DNA from 4 places in the Pseudomonas sp. 43A genome. Region 2 is predicted to be linked to each of the others. Evidence: riboswitches for the same ligand, from Rfam matches in the RefSeq annotation. Region 2 holds a riboswitch; each other region holds the start of a gene.
What was found. Region 2 has a riboswitch for cobalamin ahead of HUW52_RS15190 (TonB-dependent siderophore receptor). Riboswitches for the same ligand answer to the same signal wherever they lie in the genome.
Positions count from the first base shown of each region.

Region 1: another riboswitch for cobalamin. It lies ahead of cobO (cob(I)yrinic acid a,c-diamide adenosyltransferase); the one in region 2 lies ahead of HUW52_RS15190 (TonB-dependent siderophore receptor).
Region 3: another riboswitch for cobalamin. It lies ahead of HUW52_RS18345 (CbtB domain-containing protein); the one in region 2 lies ahead of HUW52_RS15190 (TonB-dependent siderophore receptor).
Region 4: another riboswitch for cobalamin. It lies ahead of HUW52_RS19110 (ABC transporter substrate-binding protein); the one in region 2 lies ahead of HUW52_RS15190 (TonB-dependent siderophore receptor).

Region 1 is NZ_CP054880.1:5,200,130-5,203,332, forward strand. It holds gene HUW52_RS22685 (cobyrinate a,c-diamide synthase) at 1-968, opposite strand, end outside; gene cobO (cob(I)yrinic acid a,c-diamide adenosyltransferase) at 965-1,576, opposite strand; cobalamin riboswitch at 1,657-1,888, opposite strand; gene HUW52_RS22695 (hypothetical protein) at 2,052-2,636, shown strand; gene HUW52_RS22700 (sorbosone dehydrogenase family protein) at 2,703-3,203, shown strand, end outside.
Region 2 is NZ_CP054880.1:3,480,175-3,483,377, forward strand. It holds gene HUW52_RS15190 (TonB-dependent siderophore receptor) at 1-1,559, opposite strand, end outside; cobalamin riboswitch at 1,651-1,857, opposite strand; gene HUW52_RS15195 (LysR family transcriptional regulator) at 1,902-2,795, opposite strand; gene HUW52_RS15200 (zinc-binding alcohol dehydrogenase family protein) at 2,906-3,203, shown strand, end outside.
Region 3 is NZ_CP054880.1:4,204,761-4,207,963, forward strand. It holds cobalamin riboswitch at 1-203, opposite strand, end outside; cobalamin riboswitch at 1,022-1,244, shown strand; gene HUW52_RS18345 (CbtB domain-containing protein) at 1,368-1,565, shown strand; gene HUW52_RS18350 (CbtA family protein) at 1,577-2,278, shown strand; gene HUW52_RS18355 (cobalamin biosynthesis protein) at 2,275-2,688, shown strand; gene cobM (precorrin-4 C(11)-methyltransferase) at 2,770-3,203, shown strand, end outside.
Region 4 is NZ_CP054880.1:4,386,440-4,389,642, reverse strand. It holds gene HUW52_RS19115 (iron ABC transporter permease) at 1-956, opposite strand, end outside; gene HUW52_RS19110 (ABC transporter substrate-binding protein) at 965-1,978, opposite strand; cobalamin riboswitch at 2,122-2,316, opposite strand; gene HUW52_RS19105 (Ppx/GppA family phosphatase) at 2,359-3,203, opposite strand, start outside.

The DNA.
Region 1 (3,203 bases), 1.7 Mb from region 2:
CCACATTCAGCGAGCAACGGTTTCCCCGCCGCATGATGCGCACGGATCGCCTCAACCATCGCGGTGTTTTGCGACAACGCAACGTGATGCAGTTCCGGATAACCACCGGGCAGATACAAGCTGTCCGCTTCAGGTAATTGCGTATCGCGAATCGGCGAGAAGAAACTCAGCTCGGCGCCCATCGCGCGCAACAGATCGAGACTCGCTCCATAGGTGAAGGCAAACGCCTCATCACGCGCAACGGCAATGCGCACACCCTTCAGCAGCGGCTCGACAGCGATGACGTCAGGCGCGGCGAACTCCACGGCCGGTGGCAGCGCTACCTCGCAACTGCTGGCCAGTGCGTCGGCAGCGGCGTCGAGACGCACATCCAGGTCATTCAGTTCGCTGGCCTGCACCAGACCGAGATGGCGGCTCGGCAGTTCGATGCCAGTCTCGCGGGACAACGCGCCGTACCAACGCAGACCTTCCGTGAGACTGCCTTCGAGCAATTGCGCATGGCGCAAGGTGCCGACACGATTGGCCAACACGCCGGCAAATGGCAAATCCGGTTGATACTTCGCCAGGCCCAGCGCCAGCGCACCAAAGGTCTGCGCCATCGCCGTGCCGTCGATCACACCGAGCACCGGCACACCGAAGTGCCGCGCCAGATCGGCGCTGGAAGGCGTGCCGTCGAACAGGCCCATCACGCCTTCGATCAGAATCAGATCCGCCTCATTGGCGGCTTCCCACAACAGGCGACGACTTTCCTGCTCGCCGACCATCCACATGTCCAGTTGATACACCGGCGCACCGCTGGCGCGCTCGAGAATCATCGGGTCGAGAAAGTCCGGACCGCATTTGAACACGCGCACCTTGCGCCCCTGATTGCGATGCAAACGGGCGAGCGCGGCGGTGACGGTGGTCTTGCCCTGACCGGAGGCCGGCGCGGCGATGAGGACCGCCGGGCAGTGACGTGGTTGATTCAAAGTTCGACGCCTTTCTGCGCTTTGATGCCGGCCTGGAAGGCGTGTTTGAGCATGCCCATTTCAGTCACGGTGTCGCCCATTTCGATCATTTCCGGCTTGGCCGCGCGACCGGTGACGATTACGTGCTGCATCGGCGGACGCGCCTGCAGATCGCTGAGCACCTGATCGAGATCGAGATAACCGTGCTTGAGGGCGATGTTGAGTTCGTCGAGCACCACCAGACCGATCGACGGATCGCGCAGCAGTTCGCGGGAAACGGCCCACGCGGCTTCGGCGGCGGCGATGTCGCGCTGACGATCCTGGGTTTCCCAGGTGAAACCTTCGCCCATCACGTGGAAACGCACCTGCTCTGGGAAGCGGCGGAAGAACAACTCCTCACCGGTGCTGTTACGGCCCTTGATGAACTGCACCACACCGCACTGCATGCCGTGGCCCATGGCGCGGGCGAGCATGCCGAAGGCCGAGCTGCTTTTACCTTTGCCGTTGCCGGTCAGCACCAGCACCAGGCCGCACTCATCGGGCGAGTTGGCGATGCGTTCATCGATCACGGCTTTTTTGCGCTGCATACGCGCCAGGTGGCGTTCGTCGCGCTCGGGGGAATCAGTCATGGGGGAGCTCTCCGTTGGGGCTGGATAACGGCGGGCAGGCACAAGAATAGACGGCAAAAAGCCTGGCATCGCCCACCGTGATGCCGCTGGATGGATCAGGCCGGTCTCCGGGCTCATGAGCGGCGTTTCGCCTGACTGCGCGCCTTCCCGCTTCTTTCGAGGCAGTGGCTCAAGGCGCAGTTTTCACTCATTTACCGTTGCGGGGGCAGCGCCGGGATCGTGGTGGCTCTTCGCTTGAAGACAACCCTCACCGGCTTCCCTGTTTCACTCTGTCGACACTGGTCACAGAGCACCTGAAACAAGCCGCGAAGGTTAGAGGGTTGGGGGTGGAGCGTCAATTAAAGAGGCGGTCAGCGGGCGAATAACTGCCGTCGATCAATTATCTGACGCCAATCTTGTGCCACACTGATACAAATGATATCAAAGAGCCATGCTTTTCCCGAAAAGCCCACTACAACAATAAAGGATGATGACGATGCAAGGCATGATCATCAGCAACCCGCGCCTGGAATTCCTGCGCCCGGTGCTTGAACGCTGGTTTGACTGTATCGACCGTTACAACGCCGTGCGCGGCGACAGCGACACGCCTTACTGGCATGACGAGAAAGCCAATCTCGGATTGCTCTCGGCCGCAGCCTGGATGGCTGAGCTGGTCACTTTGAATGACACTGCCACGCGCAAACAGAATGAAGAAGGCGAGCGCAATGCCCGCGCCGATCTGTTTCTCGCCGGTGCCGAAGACCGCGCCTTTATCCAGGCCACTCAGCGCTGGCCAAAGGTCACCAACCTGAATCTGACTCAAGCTCTGCTGGACATCACCAACGACGCCAAGCGCATCAGTTATGCCAGCGACCTCAAGCTCGGCTGCCTGTTTGTCGCGCCGCAAAAAGCCCAGCACAGCGCCAGCCCCGAAGAGCTGCAAGACATGGTCGACGACCTGCAAAAGGAACACACCTGCGCGGTCGCCTGGTATTTCCCCTACGCCTACCGCAAATTGCGCAGCGAAGCCGGCAACTATCACCCGGGCATTGCCGTGCTGTTCAAGGAAGCCCGCGGCTGAGCAGTTGAACCATCGGGCTTGCGCCCTCCTCTATGATTAGGAATGCATTCATAGGGAAGATCAGCAATGCGCAAGCCCCAGCTCGTTTTTGTCATCGCCTTCGCCGGAGGTCTCGCCGCCTGCGGTGAAACCTCCAGCCTGCAAGTCTCCGACGGCACCGGCCCGTCACCGAAATTACCTGAACCAAACAAGACCCTGATTCCGACGGTGAACATCGCCCCGGCGATCGGCTGGCCCGCGGGCGGCAAACCGACCGCAGCGGCCGGTACTCAGGTGGCAGCCTTCGCTGAAGGCCTCGATCATCCGCGCTGGCTCTATGTGCTACCCAATGGCGATGTGCTGGTGGCGGAAACCAACGCCCCGCCGAAGCCTGATGACAGCAGCGGCATTCGTGGCTGGGTGATGAAAAAGGTCATGGGCAAGGCTGGCGCTGGCGTACCGAGTCCGAACCGCATCACCCTGCTGCGTGACGCCGATCATGATGGCGTCGCGGAAACACGCACGGTGTTTCTGCAGAACCTCAACTCGCCGTTCGGCATGACCCTGGTCGGCAATGATCTGTACGTC
Region 2 (3,203 bases):
AGTTTCGCGTCAGCCTCGAAACCGCGCATGCGCACCAGGCCTTCACCGTTGACCCACTGAATGCCGTCGAGGGTGATCAGGTCGTCGATCTTGCGTTTGAACAGGGTCACGCTGGCGCTGAATTCGCGATCCAGCAGAAAGCCTTTGTAGTCGACACCCAGTTCCGCGTTGCGGCTTTTTTCCGGTTTGAGATTACGGTTGCCGATCTCATCGCCCGGTTCGTTGACGAACAGCTGCTCGGCGTTCGGCAGTTTGTAGGCGCTGCCGTATTGGCCACGCACGGACCAGTTGTCGGTGAGGTCATACAGCGAAGTGAGCATGCCGACCGTGGCACCGTCGCCGCCGCTCATGGCTTCGTGGCGAACGCCAATGCTCGGGTGCCAGTTCGGCAGCGCGTCGATCTGCGGGCGCAATTGCGTGTAGACGGCGTGGGCTTCGGCCTTGTCGTTGTCGATGATCAACACATCGTCCTGACCCTTGAACCATTGGTTGTCGCTGCCGAACACCAACACATGTCCGCCGGGTAGTTTCGCTTTGCCTTCGGCCTGCACGCCCCAGTCGGTAAAGCCCCAATAGTCGTTGTGGTTGATGACTCTGGTGCCGCCGCCGGCGACGTTGTTGACGCGCGTGTAGCGGGTGTCCCAGTCGTTGATATGACCTTTGACGAAATAGCTCAGGCGCTCGTTGATGTTCTGCTCGAAGGTCGCCGTGGCGATCTGCTGCACGCGATCGTTGGTGGTCGTGTGATTGTCGACCGGGCGGGCGAAATCGAGGTTGGCGTCGGCATATTGGTAGAACAGTTCCAGCCGCGAATCATCGCCGAACGACTGAATGGCCTTGCCGCCGAAGGTGGTGACTTCGTAGGCACGGTTCTTCTCGCTGACGTTTTTCATGTCGCGGTTGCGATACGGCTGGTAACCGTCGGAGACATTGTGGCTGACGTACGCCAGCAGGCCGAGATCGCCGAAACCGTTGGTGAAGATATTCTCGACCCGCGCGTCTTCGCTGGTGCCGCCGAAACTGTCGACGCCCAGATTCACTTCACCGGAGGCTTTGCGCGACTGCGGGCTGCGGGTGACGATGTTGATCACACCGGAAACGGCTTGGGTGCCGAACAACAGGCTCTGGCCACCTTTGAGCACTTCGATGCGTTCGATGGCGTTGGCCGGCAGGGTGTCCAGATAGAGGCCGCCGTACAGGCGATTGTTCAGGCGTACGCCGTCGAGCAGGATCAGCGTGTCGTCATTGCGCCCGCCGAGCAGCGAATAGGTGCCGTAATCGAACGGACCGTTTTTCGGCGCGACGTAAAGGCCGGGAATGAACATCTGCATGACGCGGCTGACATCGGCGCTGGGGCCGGCGCGCTCGATCTGCTCGCGGCTGACGATTTCGACTTTGCTGCCGAACTTCGCCATGTCGGCGACGGTGGTGGATTCCACGGACGGTGCAGAAACGATTTGCTGATTGAGTTCCAGCGGCGCGTCGTCGGCCAGCAGCAACGGGCTGAACAGGCAGCCAAGCAATAGAGATGGAGCAGAAGTGTTGAAAGGTCGAATCATTGTCTTCTCGAAAAGGATCTTCGCAGAAGAGCATGCAGGAGAAGGCATCGCGCACAGCCAATACCGGCCCATGCCCGCCCACCGCAGGATTTTGCCAAACGAAATTTCAGGCCGGTCTCCGGGCTCGCGCGTATCGAGGCTTTCACCTTCCCATGGCCGAGTGGCCACAGTGGTGTATCGAAAGCATCACGCGCATACCGTTGCGGGGGCAGCACCGGACTTGTTCGAAAAGAACGTACCGGTTTCCCGTTTCACCCCATGCACGGCGGCAGGGGGCACCTGAAACAGGGCGGCATCTGAACATCCGACGGGCGGTTCGTCAATGTGGCAACACCGGGGGGGCTATTGGATGCGTTCCAGAGCGGCAAACTGGCCACTCAACCACGTATAAAGCTGAGACACCGCCGGGGTGATCTGCTTGCGATGCGGACACACCAGACTCAACGGTGAGGCATTGCCGGGGAAATCCTTCAGCAGCACGATCAGTCGCCCTGCGATCACGTCTGCACTGACGTCCAGCCAGGATTTGTTGGCGATGCCTTCGCCGCTCAACGCCCAGCGGCGCACGACGTCGGCGTCGTCGCTGAACATCGGTCCCGAGACCTGGATCGTTTCACTGCCAAGGCTCCACTTGTCGTAGACCCGGCCACCTTGCTGGTAGAGCAGGCAAGGGTGGTTGTGCAGATCGTCCGGTGTTTGCGGGTATCCGTGGCGCTCCACGTATTCCGGTGCCGCGACCAGCACCCGCCGGTTCCACGGTGCCAGCGGCAGCGCCACGTAGTTGGCATCTTCATTCGAGCCGTATCGAATCGCCACGTCTACCGGGTCGCGAAACAAGTCTGCGATCTGGTCCGACAGAGAAAATCGCAAGGTCAGTTCCGGGTGCTGGCGGCGAAACAGCGTAAGCCACGGCAGCAAAATGTTGCGCCCCAGATCTGACGGCGCCGTCACTTGCAGCACGCCGCGCAACGTGGCGTTTTCACCGCGCAGGTTTTCCTTGCCTTGCTTTAGCGCCTCCAGCACCGAGTGGGCGGTGGGCAAGTATTGCTCGCCCTCGGCGGTTAATCGCAGGCTGCGGGTGGTGCGCGCAAACAGGCGCACGTCGAGTTCACGCTCCAGACGCTTGATCGCCGCGGCAACCTGACCGGGCAATAAATCGGCCTCAAGGGCGGCAGCGGTGAAGCTGCCCAGCGCGGCGCTGCGGGTGAACAAACCAAGATCATCAATGCGGATCATTTTCACTCCTGCAGTGAAAGTGTTGGCCCATTCTGCTGGTTTTTCTTTGTGCCTGGGAAGTCGAAGATGGCAGCAAGTGAGCACATCAGCTCTTCAGACAGCGAGTTTCCATGAAAGCCATCACCTTCACCCAACACGCTTTACCCATTGAAGATCCGCAATCGTTGCAGGACATCGACCTGCCGGTGCCGACTCCCGGCCCACGGGATTTGCTCGTGGAAGTTCGTGCGGTGTCGGTCAACCCGGTCGATACCAAAGTGCGCGCGGGCACTTTCACCAAGGAACCGAAAATCCTCGGCTGGGATGCCGCCGGTATCGTCCGCGAGGTCGGCGCTGAAGTGACACTGTTTCAGCCTGGCGACGAAGTGTTCTACGCAGGCTCCCTTGCCCGTACCGGCAGTTATAGCG
Region 3 (3,203 bases), 720 kb from region 2:
TGTGTCGAGGCAGGTCTCCTGGCTGACGGTGTTCAGGCGTGGGGCCTGGCGTTTGCTGCGCCTTCCCGCTGGCTCATAGATTGAGCTGGCAGTGGCGTGGCAGCGAACATCACCGTTCACAGTTGCGGGGGCAGCCGCGGCATTGACCGCGTTCCCTTCTTAGCTTCGGCGTGGGCCGAAGAACCTCGAAAGCGCAAGGCTACGCATGGTGTGGTTTTGGGTCAATGCTTTGGGGGTTTTGGATTGGGGGCATATCCGTTGCTGCGGGTGCTGCTTCTGGCGGTTTCGCTCTTACAGCGAGTCACCTTTTCCAAACGCCGAAAAGGTAACCCAAAAGGCTTTGCCCCGGCGTACGGCACTTCGCTGAGGCTCAGTGTTCCCTCGCTACGGTGTCCATCCGGGGGCATCGCCTACGGTTTGCTTCGCTGCACCTCCTCTCGATGAATGCGGCTGCGCCGCACGGCGCTGCGCGCCTAACCCCCGGATGAACACCTCCGCTCGGCCTGCCGAAGGGGCAAAAAAGCCAGATCAAAAGCCGGATCAAAAGCCCCTCACCCTAGCCCTCTCCCGGAGGGAGAGGGGACTGATCGAGTTGTTTGGGCGAGGGACGCCGACGTGCGATATCGCGTTGAACTCAGATTCTGAAAAGCTCACAAATCGGCTCCCTCTCCCTCGGGAGAGGGCTGGGGTGAGGGGCAGCAATAACGCAAATCAAAAGCCGAACACCCACGCTCTTCACCACTCAATAGGCCGAGTGTCAGCTCGCCTGCTCTTGATCTTGATCCACGGGCGACGTCGGAAGGCTTCGTTCCGGGATTGATCCGGGCGTGGGAGCGCAACCAAACACAGCGAGAGGAGGTGCAGCGAAGCAAACCGTAGGCGCTGCGCCCGGATCGATCCCGCAGCGAAGGAACTCCGAGCTTTAGCGAGCGGGCCGAACGTCAGGGCGGAACCCTAACAAGCCGTTACCGCAGCAACGGATCCACCCACAAAATTGACTAAAATCCCCGCCTCATGCTCTCCTACACAACTTGTTACGGGTGCCCTTCACAGGGTGAAACGGGAAACCGGTGAATCATGTGCTTTACTCAAGCCCATGTCAGTCCGGTGCTGCCCCCGCAACGGTAAGCGAGCGAAGCGTCAAAACCACTGTGCCAACAAGGCATGGGAAGGTGACGCTTGCAGGTCGGCCTGACGCCAACCCCTCGTGAGCCCGGAGACCGGCCCGCAACACACAGCCCGCACCTTGTGCGTCGCTGAACATAACAAACCCGCGGTGGGCGGGCGCTGTTCGAACCTCTGCGAGCCCGACCCGCAGGGGTTTTCATGCGCTCGATTCACCCACTGACATTCCAGAGGGAAGCGCCATGTCGATCATCAGCAGCACCGGCAGCAACACGGACAAAATTTCCAGCACCACCACCCTTAGCCAACGCCTGACCGCCGCGATCTTCGCGTCGATCCTCGGCGCCAGCCTGGTCTACTTCGCCGGTTTCTCGCACATCGAAGCGGTGCACAACGCCGCCCACGATACCCGCCACAGCGCCGCGTTCCCGTGCCACTGAGACCTGCCGACATGATCAAGCGTATTGCGCAAACCGCAGGTTTCACCGGTCTGCTGGCCGCCCTGCTCCTCACTCTGCTGCAAAGCTTCTGGGTCTCGCCGCTGATTCTGCAGGCGGAAACCTTCGAGAAAGCCGAACCGGTGGCTGAAGTTCACGAACACGCCGCCGGCACCGCTGCGCACACCCACGATGCTGAAGCCTGGGAACCGGAAGACGGTTGGCAGCGCGTGGTCTCGACCACGGGCGGCAATCTGGTGGTAGCCGTCGGTTTCGCCCTGATGCTCGCGGGCCTGTACACCCTGCGCGCCCCGACCAAAACCTCGCAAGGCCTGCTCTGGGGACTGGCCGGTTACGCCACATTCGTACTGGCACCGACGATGGGCCTGCCACCTGAATTGCCCGGCACCGCTGCGGCCGATCTGGCTTCGCGGCAGACGTGGTGGATCGGCACGGCCGCTTCGACCGCTGCCGGCCTGGCTCTCATCGTGTTCAGCCGTCACTGGCTGATGAAGATCCTCGGCGTGGCGATTCTTGCCGTACCGCACGTGATCGGCGCACCGCAGCCGGAAGTGCATTCGATGCTCGCACCCGAGGCATTGGAAGCGCAGTTCAAAATCGCTTCGCAGCTGACCAACGTCGCGTTCTGGCTGGCCCTGGGCCTGATCAGCGCCTGGTTGTTCCGCCGCAAAAACGCTGGCCAATACCACGCATGACCAATGACAGCGCAGCGCCGACCTTCGTGGTCGGCCTGGGCTGCCAGCGCGGCTGCCCGGCCAGCACGCTGCGCGCCTTGCTTGATCAGGCATTACAGGCACATCGCATTGAACTGGAAGCGGTCAAGGCGCTGGCCAGCATCGACTTGAAACGGGATGAACCCGGCCTACAGGAGCTGGCTGCCCAGTTAGCCTTGCCACTGCTGTATTTCAGCAGTGAAGAACTCGCCAGTTACCAGCAACGACTCAGTCACCATTCGCAAATCGCCTACGAACGAACCGGCTGCTACGGCGTTGCCGAGAGTGCTGCGCTGGCCCTCGCCGAACAGTTGATTCAGGCTCCGGCAAAACTGCTGATTTCCCGGCAAAAATACGCTCAGGCAACACTGGCATTGGCCGGCGCGGCGTAAAGTCCCGATAATCCCCGCCATTGATCATGAGCGTTGCTCATCTGCAACGCGGTCGTGCCCTCTTTTACTCAGGATTCAACGATGACTGTCTACTTCATCGGCGCCGGCCCCGGCGACCCGGAATTGATCACTATCAAAGGCCAGCGGCTGATCCGCAGCTGCCCGGTGATTATCTACGCAGGTTCGCTGGTGCCAGCGGCGGTGCTCGACGGCCATCAGGCCGAGACGGTGGTCAACAGCGCTGAATTGCATCTGGAGCAGATCATCGAACTTATCAAGACCGCGCATGCCAAGGGTCAGGATGTGGCGCGGGTGCACTCCGGCGATCCGAGTCTGTATGGCGCGATCGGTGAGCAGATCCGTTATCTGCGTGAGCTGAATATTCCATTCGAGATCATTCCCGGCGTGACTGCGACCGCAGCCTGTGCGGCATTGCTTGGGGCGGAGTTGACTCTGCCGGACGTGTCGCAAAGTGTGATTCTGACTCGCTACGCCGACAAGACAGCCATGCCGGC
Region 4 (3,203 bases), 910 kb from region 2:
CCGACCAGTGCGGTAATCACCCCGACCGGAATCACCTGGCCCTTGATCAACGTGCGCGACAGCACATCAGCGGCAATCAGAAACACCGCGCCGCCCAACGCACTGGCCGGCAGCAACCGCGCGTGACCGGTGCCAAGCAACAGCCGCGCGGCGTGGGGAATCACCAGTCCGACAAAACCGATCGAGCCGACAATCGACACCATCACTGCCGTCACCAGCGCCGCGCAGCCAATCAGCAGAATCTGCACGCGTCGCACCGGAATACCGAGAGACGCCGCCGAGTCCATGCCAAAGGTGAACGCATCCAGCGCCCGCCGATGCCACAGACACACGACCAACCCAAACACGGCCACCGGCACCGCCAACCACACCGACGGCCAACGCACGCCACCGAGATTGCCCAGCAGCCAGAACATGATCCCGCGTGCCTGCTCGGAGCTGGCCGAGCGGGTAATCAAAAACGCCGTGAGCGCGTTGAACAGCTGCGAGCCGGCGATCCCCGCGAGAATGATTTGCCCGGTGCCGCTCGCCGAGCCGCTGACTCGCGCCAGCAGAATCACCAGCACGAACGCCGTGACCGCGCCGGCGAAGGCACCGACTGACAGCGAGATCATTCCGGCGCCAACCCCGAGCAGCGCGACCATTACCGCGCCGGTCGAAGCCCCGGCAGAAATCCCCAGCAGATACGGATCGGCCAACGGGTTGCGCAACAGCGACTGCAAAATCACCCCGCACGTCGCCAGGCCGGCACCACACGCCGCCGCGACCAGTGCGCGGGTCAGGCGGTAGTTCCAGACGATGCCTTCGTCAATCGGGTCGAGTGCGTAACCGGCGCCCCACAGCTTGTTGGCCAGCACTTGCACGACCACGCCCGGTTCAATCGAGGTTTCCCCGATGGCCACGCCGGCGACCACTGCAATCAACAGTGTGGCCAAGGCCAACAGCGTGCGGATCAGGCTGGCACTCATTGCGACAGGTCATAGCCGTTGATGGCCGTGGCCAGTTGCTCGATGCCATCGAACATGCGCAGGCTCGCCTGCATGGCCATGGCGTCGAGAATGATGATGCGGTTGTGTTTCACCGCGTCCATGTTGCGTGTCACCGGGTCGCTGCGCAGGAAGGCGAGTTTCTTTTCATAGTCGTCAGCGGGGAAGCGTCGACGATCCATGCGCGCGATGACGAGGAAGGTCGGATTAGCCTTGGCGATGGTTTCCCAGCCGACCGTTGGCCACTCTTCATCGGACTCCACCACGTTGCGCACGCCGAGGGTGCTGAGCATGAAATCGGGAATGCCTTTGTGCCCGGCCACGAATGGCTCGATGTCCATTTGTGCGCTGGAGAACCAGACCAGCGCGCTGGCATCCTTGAGCTGTTTGCCTTGGGCGGTGGCAATCGAATGGGCGAGGCTGGCCTTGAGCTCGTCGTTGAGCTGCTGGCCACGCTCCTGCACATCGAAGATCTGCGCCAGTTGGCTTACGCTCTTGTAAATCGTCTCGATGCGAAACGGTGCGAGCCGCGTACCGTCGGCGCCGACGAGGTTGTCCTTGGCTTCGCAATCGGAGGGCAGCAGGTAGGTTGGAATCTTCAGCTCATGAAACTGCTCGCGAGTGCCCACCGCACCTTGCGGGCCGACCATCCATTCCAGCTCCACGGCGACCAACTCCGGGCGCTTGCCGATCACCGATTCGAAACTCGGTTCGTTGTCGGCCAGGCGCTCGATCTTGTCGTTCTGCGCCTTGTATTTATCCAGCACGTTGTTGAACCAAAGCGAAGTGCCGACGACTGTGTCGCTCAGGCCCATGGCGTAAAGCATTTCCGTGCCGGCCTGGCCGATGGTCACGGTGCGCGTCGGGGCGTGCTGGAAGGTGAGGGTGCTGCCGCAGTTTTCTACCGTCAGCGGGTAAGCGGTCGGTGCCGCGTGGGCCAGGGTGCAAAGGCTCAGGCCGGTGATGAAGGTGGCAACGCGGGGCAGCAGCATGAGGCAGTCTCCGGGGAATCCGTACGCGGAGCGGGAGAGTACGGATTGGAAACACACCATCGAACGCGGTCAGGAAAACAGCGCAAGGCCGGGCATCAAGCGTTGACGCGCACGGCACGATGTCCTTCCCGGACACCCCGCCGGTTAGTAGTCACTGTGCCGGCAGGTCTCCTGACTGATGCGTCATCGCCTGGCTCCGGCCTTCCCGGGATTTACCCAGTGGCAGTCGTGGAGCAGGCTCGGCACCTACAGTTGCGGGGGCAGTTCCGGTCAGTGCTGAGCAAGCACCTCGGATTCCCTATTAGTCCCCTTCGGGAACCGACGGCGGCATGGTAGTCGATCGAGCCGCTGAAGGGGAGACGAATCTGCCGTGGGGAGGATTAGTGCTGGCTCATCAAACCGTGCAGCACGCCTAAACGCAGGCCCGGTTCCGACGGCACCATCTGCGCGATACCGAACACTTTGAAGGCGGCCAGCATCAACACCAGACCACCGGGCAGAATGCTCTGGCGATGAGGTTGCAGCCCGGCCAGTTTCAGTTGCTGGACGTTGTTCACCTTCAGCAGAAGCAACGACAGGCGTAGGAGCCCGCCGTAGGTGATGCCGTCCTGGCCAAAGTCGTTGAGACGATTGGCCTTGAGCACTTTGGCGAGCATGCGCGCGGTGCCGGAAGAGCCGATGGTTTGCTGCCAGCCCTGAGCACGGTAGCGCCGGGCAACTTTTTCAAACTGCAGGATGGCGAAACGTTCGGCTTCCTGTAACGCAGCGGCGGACAGGTCGCCGCCGCGAAAAAAGCGTGTGCTCAAGGTGCCGCTGCCGATGGCGATGCTTTCGGTGAGCAACGGTTGCGCGCCCTGACCGAGGATCAGCTCGGTGGAACCGCCGCCGATGTCGACCACCAGGCGCAGGTCTTCAGCGCTCGGCAACGCGTGGGTCACGCCGGCGTAGACCAGCCGCGCCTCTTCATGGCCGCAAATGACATCGATGGGAAAGCCCAGATGCCGTTCGGCACTGGCGAGAAACAGCTGCGCGTTGTCCGCTTCACGCACCGCGCTGGTGGCCACCGCGCGCACCCGGCCGGCCTCGAAACCGCGCAGCTTCTTGCCGAACCGCGCCAATGCCTGCCAGCCGCGATCCAGTGCCAGTGCATCCAGTGCACCACCGTCAAAGCCCTCGGCGAGGCGCACCGGTTCGCGCAGGGTTTTCACTTCCTGAATCTGCAAGC